Regions from separate parts of the Alteromonas sp. HB246098 genome, predicted to be linked through region 3. Evidence: predicted binding sites of a transcription regulator. Region 3 holds the regulator's gene; each other region holds the start of a gene.

Region 1 (3,281 bases), 140 kb from region 3:
GTTATCGACACATTAAAAAACTACGGGTTTGCGGGAGAAAACGGCAATAGCTACCTGCAGTGCTTTGACTTCAATGAGATCAAACGCATTCGTGAAACCCTTGGCTATAAGGGCAAAGTAGTTATGCTGATTGGCGAGAACGATTGGGGAGAGAGCGACACCGACTACGAATGGCTGCGTACACAAGAAGGCATGAAGCAAGTCGCGAAGTATGCGAATGGCATAGGCCCTTGGTTAGGCCATTTAATGGATACTCAGGCAATGGCTAAAGGGAAAGTAGAAGCAGCGAGTTGGGTTAAGTACGCTCACGATAACGAACTTACCATTCATACCTACACTTATCGTCAGGATGCGCTTCCGGCGGGCATGTCTGGAAAACAAATTTTAGATGCATTGCACAAGGTAGTGCGAGCTGATGGCGTTTTCACCGACCATTTAGTGCCTGTATTAACCTGGCGAGACAAAACAAATTAACACAAGTTAAACGGGTTTGAGGCGCTTGAGCAAGCGCCTACGACTTGGATAGTCGTACCACTACGCGTCTGTTTTGCGCACGGCTTTCCCGCGTATCGTTTGGCGCGATATGGCGTTTTTCACCATGGCCTGTTAGCTGGATTCTATCTTCAGGTACACCTAGCGTAGTTAGATAGCTTTTTACTTCATTGGCCCGTCGAATAGACAACTGTTCGTTGTTATAACGGCCACCGTAACTGTCCGTGTAACCATCGAGAAGCACAAGCTCCAATTCGCTGTCTTCTTTTAAATATTCGCCAATCATAGTTAAACGCTTTTGCGAATACTTAGTAAGCTCTGTGCTGTTGTTCTGATAAGACAACACAGTGTAGGCGATGTCATCAAAACTAAAGGGAAGCAAGTTCGACACGCACTTAACAAAGTCGCGATACACGCCTGAGAAGTTGCTTGCGTTTAATGCCACACTCACTTGGTCATATTTGTTATACCAGTCTTGATAGTAAATCGTGGGCCAAAAGCCTTTCTCTAACTCAGACAACATAGTCCATGCAGCATCTTGTGGCAGGTCGCCATTGTATTGCTTTCGAATAGACATATCCGCGATGGTCTTTGGCGCCACACCCGGCATCCACTTTGGCGGAACAGAGTAGACCGCAGCCACATCAAACTTGTTTGGCAGCATATACATGTCTAATTCAAATTCCATGTTTAGCTGCTTCGACGCGGAACTCGTAAACATGGCTTCGCCGTAACCAGGCAATTCGTGGTTAAGCCTACACTGCAGGCGCGTGTCCGTATCAATACGCCAGTTGGAACTTTCAATGGTTGCAGAATATTGCCGCATGGCAGCATGGGACGACAGCGACCCCACCATCCCCAATAAAGCGATATATTTTAATTTCAACACCATTTCGACACCATAACGAAAGTCTGACTAACACGAGCGTAGGCCTTTTAACCGCCCACCAACCTTTAAGAGCCATAAATTGTAACCATTCGCTTTAAGTCGCGAATAGTGAGTTTTGAAAATTCATGGTTAATATGATTATCGTCCAAAGTGTAGAAAAGTTTAGCGTTTAATACCATTAGCGTTTCGTACTACTAGTTGCTTCTCATCTTCGCGGTTTTCAAATTGAAACTGGCAACTCGAAGATATCCTTGCGATAATTCTTTTTGCTAATAAGTTTCGCAGGTAGGTTTGCATAAAAAGCAACCAACCAGTTTCTGCAATCTAGTCTTACAAGAGTGTTTATGTCTGCCAACCCGCCCCTTCTTTCCCAGCGCTTTCGAGGTTATTTTCCCGTTGTCATCGACGTTGAAACGGCCGGATTTAATGCAGGCACTGACGCCTTATTAGAGTTAGCAGCGGTTACGGTGAAAATGGATGAAGACGGAGTACTGCATCCTGACCAAACCTTTCACTATCATATAGATCCGTTCGAGGGCGCTAACCTTGAGCCTGCGGCATTAGAATTTAATGGCATTGATCCGAATTGCGCATTACGAGGTGCTATAGAGGAAAGCGAAGCCATGAAGGATTTATGTAAAGGTATTCGCAAAGCACAGAAAAATGCGGACTGTCAGCGTTCTGTTATCGTTGCTCATAACGCAACGTTTGACCAAAGCTTCGTTAATGCTGCTATTGAGCGCTGCAATATAAAGCGCACGCCCTTTCATCCATTTGTTTCCTTCGATACCACCAGCCTAGCAGGCCTTGCTCTTGGTCAAACTGTGCTAGTAAAAGCATGCCGAGCGGCGGGTATATCGTTTGACCAAAATGAAGCGCATAGCGCCCTTTACGATGCACAGAAAACCACCGAACTATTTTGCTACATGGTAAATCGTTATAAGGCGTTAGGTGGCTGGCCAGTAGAAAATCAAGAATAGTTTTTGTTCGATAAATGCCATAAATAAAAACAGCGCCCAAAGGCGCTGTTTCTTTATTATCTTTAAACAGGTTAGCTTATAGCTTATCTGCTTCTTCAGATAGGTATTTAGCTACACCTTCAGGTGATGCGTCCATACCTGATTTACCTTCAGTCCAACCTGCTGGGCAAACTTCGCCATGCTCTTCGTGGAACGCTAGAGCGTCGACCATGCGAAGCATTTCGTCAACGTTACGACCAAGTGGAAGATCGTTTACTACTTGGTGACGAACCATACCTTCGGCATCGATTAGGAATGAACCGCGGAAAGCAACACCATCTTCTGGGTGCTCGACATCATACGCTTGGCAGATGTCGTGTTTTACGTCAGCAACAAGAGTGTACTTAACTGGACCAATGCCACCTTGATTTACTGGGGTATTTCTCCACGCATTGTGTGAAAACTGAGAGTCGATTGAAACACCAATTACTTCAACACCGCGCTTTTTAAACTCGTCAAAACGCTTGTCGAAAGCGATAAGCTCTGACGGGCATACAAAAGTAAAATCTAGCGGGTAGAAGAATACAACCGCTTTTTTGCCCTTAATTGCTTCACTTAGTGTGAAAGAATCTACGATTTCACCGCTACCAAGTACCGCTGCAGCAGTAAAATCAGGCGCAGGACGGCCAACTAATACACTCATGAGTCTCTCCATTTATATTTGGATTGTAATAATAGAAGTGATTACATTGCGTAACCACTTTGATGGGAAATTTCCTTCCCAGAAAATAGGTACGAATACGGAAATAACAATATTAAACGATGAGTTTTTTTACTGCTTGTACCAATAATGATAGTCCGCATAAATAGTTATCCAGATATTGCCCAATCATTACCCAGTATTTACCAGATTGCGGTTTATTAAACTTGCCATTATCTGC
Region 2 (3,281 bases), on a different contig from region 3:
TTGGTAACTTGCCTTACAACATTTCAACGCCGCTAATGTTCCACCTTTTTGATCATGCTCAATGCATTGAAGACATGCACTTTATGCTTCAAAAAGAAGTGGTTAATAGGCTAGCAGCGGGCCCTGGCTCTAAGAACTACGGCAGGCTTTCTGTTATGGCCCAGTATTATTGCCACGTGATCCCTGTTTTGAATGTTCCGCCAGGTGCCTTCAAGCCACCTCCGAAAGTAGACTCGGCTGTTGTAAAACTAGTTCCGCATCAAGCTCCACCCGTTGATGTTGAATCAGTAAACACGCTTGAGCGCGTTTGTGCACAGGCTTTTAATCAACGCCGAAAAACTATTCGTAACTCACTGAAAGACAGCTTAAGTGAGGAAGAAATCCGTGAGTTAGGGATAGATCCAACTTCTCGCGCAGAAGTGCTATCGCTTAACGACTTTGCCACTATAGCTAACGCTGTATCGGCAAAAGAGCACCAACAAGAGCAGTAAGTTCCTCTATGGATGTACTTGATATAAAGGTGCGGGTGAAAACCCGTCACCTTCCTGAGCACCTTCCCTCAGATTCCAAGCAATTTGCTTTCGCCTACCACATTACTATTGAAAACAATAGTGAGCATACCGTACAACTGCTTAGTCGCTACTGGAAGATAACCGACGCTAACGGTAAAACGTCAGAAGTAGAAGGTGATGGAGTGGTAGGAAAACAGCCTATAATGAAAGCGGGTGAACATTTTGACTATACGAGCGGCGCAGTCATTGACACACCAGTTGGCAATATGGAAGGCTATTATGTAATGGAACTAGAAAGCGGCGAGCGCTTCCGCGTTCCTATAAACGTATTTCGCCTAGCTATTCCAAGCATTCTTCATTAAGGGTTTTATGTCTAAAGGTAATACCTACGTCATTGGCGATATTCAAGGCTGTTATGACGGCCTTCGCCGCGTATTGGATAAAGTAAAATTTGACGAGACAAACGACAAGCTGTTTGCTGTCGGCGATTTGGTTGCAAGAGGAGAAGATTCGCTAAGCACATTGCGTTTTCTGAAATCTCTTGGCAGCCAATTTAGTAGTGTTTTGGGAAACCACGATCTTCACTTACTTGCTGTTGTAAACGGTATTCGCAAAGCGAAAAAGTCAGACAAATTAGAGCCACTACTTAATGCGGCAGATTTAACAGAACTTGTCGACTGGTTGAGGCAGTTCCCGCTGGCAGCGAAGTTAGACGAACAATCAATAATGGTTCACGCTGGTCTTTATCCTCAATGGTCTATCGATGAGTGCGTTTCACTTAGTAATGAAGTTAGCAACATCCTCAAGTCCGATGATTACGCCACTTTTCTTTCAAAGATGTACGGTAATACACCCGACAAGTGGTCAGATAAACTTGAGGACGACGAGCGACTGCGCTTTATTGTAAATGCGTGTACGCGCATGCGGTTTGTTCATACAGATGGCACCCTCGACTTTGACAACAAGTCTCATCCTAGTACAGTTTCTAATACTGCTAATAGCACCTTAAAGCCTTGGTTTGAAGTAGAAAATACAAAGCTCACAACTAGCCAGCGAGTAATTTTCGGACACTGGGCCGCCCTATCAGGTCATACAAATAACTCACAATTTGTTGGTTTAGATACTGGCTACGTGTGGGGGCAAAGTATGACGCTGTTGAATTTAGATACCTCAGCTTTGATTAGCGTTACAGCATAGAATCATTATTGTATACACGCCTATAGATACGAAACTTATCTGAGAAAGAACCCGCTTTTCCCGGCTTAACTGGTTGTACCAGTAATAACAATTAGACTTAAGTGCTAAATAAAATAAACATTAAGTCTTTGTAGCCGATACACTTACTTGTAAAAGTAACGATGATGTTTCGTTACCTGCTCAGCATTCAAGCAAGCGTCACTTTATAAGTGCTATATTTTGTTAGCTGAGGCGGGTAATATCGTTAGGGATAAAAATAAAAAACACTCATCCAGGAGTTCCGATGAAAATAACGGTAGCCACACGCGTAATCGGGGGATTTGTAGCGATTAGCGCACTTCTAATCGTTATAAGTGTTGTCTCACTTTATAACCTCAATTCCATAGGCTCTGCAACAGAGGAAGTAAATGACGTTGCTTTGCCCACGGTAGCAGGCAGTAATGCACTTAAAGCAAGCTTCCTAAATATGGGTCGACTTACCTTCGAAAGCTATATCGAAGAAGATTTAAGTGATCTTAAGGACAAAAGAGCGTCATTCGACTTTGCCAAAGATACCTTTGAAAACGAGTACAATAAGCTAGCGCAGGCCGTTAGTAATGAGCCAGAGCTTAGAAACACGCTAAACAGTGTTCGCGAATCTTATGATGCGTATATCACTAATGTTGAGGCTATGTACAAAAATCACCAAATGTACCTCGATTTGCGCAACAATATACAAGACAAACTAGGTGATGCTGAAGATAACGCAGACGATGCCTCTACCTACCTCCTGGATTTTTCAGACCTAGACGCGGTTCAGCGCGATCCTAACCTCAGACGTGCTGCTGAGATTGGTGGTCAACTTGAAACTTCGCTTCTTTCGCTACTTACTGTTTCTTACGAATATATCAAAACCGAAACGCTAGTGCGTTCACAGACACTTGGCAACGAGGTTGACCTTGTAGTTGAAAAAGTAGTTACCCAGCTAAGCGAAATGGTTGAAGCAGCGGGCGGTCGTGATGACTCAGGTACACTTGATGATATTAACGACTTAGTAAATGACGCCATCAACGCCATAAAAGCTAACGACGGCGTAGTGCAGCTTCATGTGGATCGTTTAGAGCGCAGAAACGATGCGGAAAAAGCACTTAATGCATCAGATTCAAATATCGCACAGGGTGTTGTGGCACTTGAAAACCTGCTGAATCTTGCTGATAAGAAAGCATCTCATATAGAAAATCAGGTGAACGGTGCCATTACAACAGGTAACACCTTTGTTATTGTTGTTGTTCTCATCTCTATTGCCGTAGCAGCCTTCATTGGCTACGTAACCGTTCGTGCTATTACACGCCCGCTTTATCGCGTAAACGAACTACTTACTGTTGCTTCATCGGGTGACCTTACTCATCGCCTAGACGATTCAGCGCAAGACGAGTTTGGTCTCTTAGCACGAAACTGTAATACCCTCATTGGAAACCTTAAGGAACTTATCACCGCCATAAATGTTCGCGCTGAACAGCTAGCTGCGGCGTCGGAACAGACATCAGCCGTGACGGCACAAACCACACATTCTATTCAGGATCAGAAATCACA
Region 3 (3,281 bases):
CGCATAAATGTTACCGGAAACGATATACTTAGCTCACAAGGTGCCGTTGCATTAGTTGGGCCTACTGGTACAGGTAAAACAACCACAGTTGCAAAGTTGGCCGCCCGCTACGCGCAGAAATATGGTGCAGAGTCGGTGGCTATGATTACTATTGATACGTATAGAATTGCAGCCTATGAGCAACTAGCGACATACGGAAAAATTATTGGCTGTACTGTGCGAAAAGCGCAAACTAGTGAAGAACTTGCAGATTTATTGTTCCAACTTCGTCATAAGCGACTAGTATTGATTGATACAGCAGGTTTTAGTCAGCGTGATAGTCGATTAATTAAGCAAATTAAGCAGTTCGACAATGGCCAAATGCCAAAAGTTAAAAAATATTTGGTAGCGCAAGCCAATACGCAATATCCGGCTTTGCAGAGAATCATTCAAGCCTATGACGATATTGAACTAAGTGGCTGTATTTTCACAAAGTTAGATGAGTGCTACTCTTTAGGAGAGGTACTTAGTGCAGCGGTTGAATACCAACTACCGGTTAGTTATGTCACCGATGGTCAAAAAGTGCCTGAAGACATTAAGATTGCAGAAGCGAAATCTTTGGTTTCCGCTGCTGCAAAGCTTTATAAAAAGTACGGTTTGAATCATACTAGTGGTAACAACGCAATTAAAACAGCATAAGCAGTATGATTGACGATCAAGCGAGTAGCTTAAGAAAAATGAAGCAATCACGGTTAATCAAAGTAATCGCCGTCACTGGTGGTAAAGGTGGCGTAGGTAAAACAAACATTACACTTAACACTGCTATCGCCATGGCGAAGCAGGGCAAGCGGGTAATGGTTCTTGACGCGGACCTTGGTCTTGCAAACGTAGATGTGATGTTAGGCCTGCGAGTTGAGAAAAACTTATCTCACGTACTCTCTGGCGAGTGCACGTTGGACGAGGTTTTAGTAACCGGCCCACACGGTATTAAGATTGCTCCCGCCACATCTGGTACGCAGTCAATGGCGGAACTCTCACCCACACAGCACGCTGGCTTAATAAGAGCGTTTAGCGAGCTGCGTTCTCAAATAGACGTATTAATAGTCGACACCGCTGCTGGCATTTCAGATATGGTATTAAGCTTTTCTAAAGCCTCCCAAGATATCATGGTGGTGGTTTGCGATGAGCCAACATCACTAACTGATGCGTATGCGCTGATAAAAATCCTTAACCGTGAGCACGGTGTTTTTCGCTTTAAAGTTGTGGCCAATATGGTTCGCGATGTGCGAGAAGGTCAGGAATTATTTAGCAAATTAAGTAAAGTGACAGGGCGTTTTCTTGATGTTGCACTAGAATTAGTGGCGACGGTGCCATTTGACGAAAATATTCGCAAAGCAGTGCGTAAGCAAACAGCTATTGTAGATGCTTTTCCGGGCTCTCCTGCAGCCGTAGCGATAACCAAGCTAGCAAACAGGGCGCTTACTTGGCCTATTCCGGCGCAGCCTGGTGGCCACTTAGAATTTTTCATTGAACAATTAGTTGCAGAAAAAGCCGTAGGAAGTCAACGTTGAACAGCAAGGCAGCCGCTTATCAACAGCAAACAGATAAATCGCAGTTAGTCGAAAGACATGCGCCTCTGGTTAAGCGTATTGCGCACCATTTGATGGCGCGCCTGCCTGCGAGTGTTCTTGTTGATGACCTTATCCAATCAGGCATGATTGGTTTGTTAGAGGCCGCTCGAAACTTTGATGGGTCAAAAGGCGCAAGCTTCGAAACCTTCGCAGGTATCCGCATTCGCGGTGCCATGCTGGATGAAATACGCAAAGGTGATTGGACGCCACGTTCTGTTCACCGAAATGGTCGCGCAATAACAGAAGCGATATCTCAGGTAGAAAGTGAAACTGGGCGCGACGCACGAGATTCCGATATTGCTGACAAGCTTAATGTGAGCTTGCAGGATTATCACCAGATGCTCAATGAAGTAAATGCCGGGAAGCTGGTGGGCATTGAAGATTTAGGTGTGTCGGAAGATGTGATCACTACCGAGCAAAGTCGAGGCAGTGATGCACCGTTAGAAGATTTAATGCAGGGCGCATTTCAAAAAGCGCTGGCCCATGCAATAACGACATTACCCGAGCGAGAAGCGATTGTTCTTTCACTTTACTATGATGAAGAACTAAACTTAAGAGAAATAGGCGAGGTTCTCGACGTAAGTGAGTCGAGAGTCAGTCAAATTCATAGTCAAGCCATGTTAAAACTCAAATCACGAATGAAGTCGTGGCAAGCTGACGAAGAATAGAAATTAAAAACAATTAACCCCTCAGTGGAGGCTATTTTGGACAAAAGCATGAAAATTCTCGTGGTCGATGACTTTTCAACCATGAGACGAATCATCAAAAACCTGCTTAAAGATTTGGGTTTTGCCAATATCCAGGAAGCGGATGACGGAAGCACCGCATTACCTATGTTACAACAAGGCGATTTCGACTTTGTTGTTACTGATTGGAACATGCCTGGTATGCAGGGTATAGATCTGCTCCGAGCAATTAGAGCCGATGACAAACTTAAGCATCTGCCAGTACTTATGGTGACCGCCGAAGCGAAGAAGGAACAGATCGTTGCTGCCGCCCAAGCGGGTGTAAATGGTTACGTTGTTAAACCTTTTACCGCGGCAACGCTTAAAGAAAAATTAGATAAAATATTCGAACGTTTAGGTTGATCCAGACGCTCACCAGATAAATGAGGTTTACTGGATGTCAACGAATGTAAACGTTCCAATATCGTTAGAAGAAGCAAAGCAGCTTGTCACTTTTCTTGAAGAAGGTGACAAGGCTTCAGCTAATGCACTACTTGAAGCCGTCTCAATGAAAGAAAACGTTGAGCTATTCGCTGAAGTAGGCAAGTTGACGCGTCAACTCCACGACGCATTAAACAACTTTCAAATAGACGACCGCATCAAAAATTTAGCTACAGACGATATCCCTGATGCTCAGTCCCGCCTTACCTACGTAATTGAAGAAACCGAAAAAGCTGCTAATACTACTATGGATGCCGTAGAGGCGAGTATGCCCATCGCTGAACTGCTCGCAGAGCGAATCGAAAAGGTTATGCCAGAGTGGAAAAAGCTGATGAACCGCCAAATCGAGCTGGGTGAGTTTAAGGTTTTATGTGCAGACTTAGACGAATTGTTGGAAGACGGTTCGAATCAGTCGGCTAAACTTACACAGTTACTTACTGAAGTTTTGATGGCACAAGGTTATCAAGACTTGACTGGACAGGTTATTCGTCGCGTTATCGACTTG

What was found. The regulator FliA, encoded in region 3, starts transcription of late flagellar genes. The targets are predictions, from matches to a motif close to CTAAAGNTNNNNNNNNNNNNGCCGATA.
Region 1: the regulator FliA is predicted to act here: its motif matches at 1,521-1,547, upstream of ACYTPF_RS04130 (flagellar protein MotY).
Region 2: the regulator FliA is predicted to act here: its motif matches at 1,823-1,849, upstream of ACYTPF_RS15385 (HAMP domain-containing methyl-accepting chemotaxis protein).

Annotation. Positions count from the first base shown of each region.
Region 1 covers NZ_JBTZUG010000001.1:964,215-967,495, forward strand. Annotated here, with positions in the region: gene glpQ (glycerophosphodiester phosphodiesterase) at 1-474, shown strand, start outside; gene ACYTPF_RS04130 (flagellar protein MotY) at 512-1,384, opposite strand; gene rnt (ribonuclease T) at 1,726-2,361, shown strand; gene ACYTPF_RS04140 (peroxiredoxin) at 2,438-3,043, opposite strand.
Region 2 covers NZ_JBTZUG010000007.1:193,663-196,943, reverse strand. Annotated here, with positions in the region: gene rsmA (16S rRNA (adenine(1518)-N(6)/adenine(1519)-N(6))-dimethyltransferase RsmA) at 1-491, shown strand, start outside; gene apaG (Co2+/Mg2+ efflux protein ApaG) at 500-874, shown strand; gene ACYTPF_RS15390 (symmetrical bis(5'-nucleosyl)-tetraphosphatase) at 882-1,709, shown strand; gene ACYTPF_RS15385 (HAMP domain-containing methyl-accepting chemotaxis protein) at 1,993-3,281, shown strand, end outside.
Region 3 covers NZ_JBTZUG010000001.1:1,102,344-1,105,624, reverse strand. Annotated here, with positions in the region: gene flhF (flagellar biosynthesis protein FlhF) at 1-678, shown strand, start outside; gene ACYTPF_RS04750 (MinD/ParA family protein) at 684-1,550, shown strand; gene ACYTPF_RS04745 (RNA polymerase sigma factor FliA) at 1,547-2,278, shown strand; gene cheY (chemotaxis response regulator CheY) at 2,315-2,698, shown strand; gene ACYTPF_RS04735 (protein phosphatase CheZ) at 2,733-3,281, shown strand, end outside.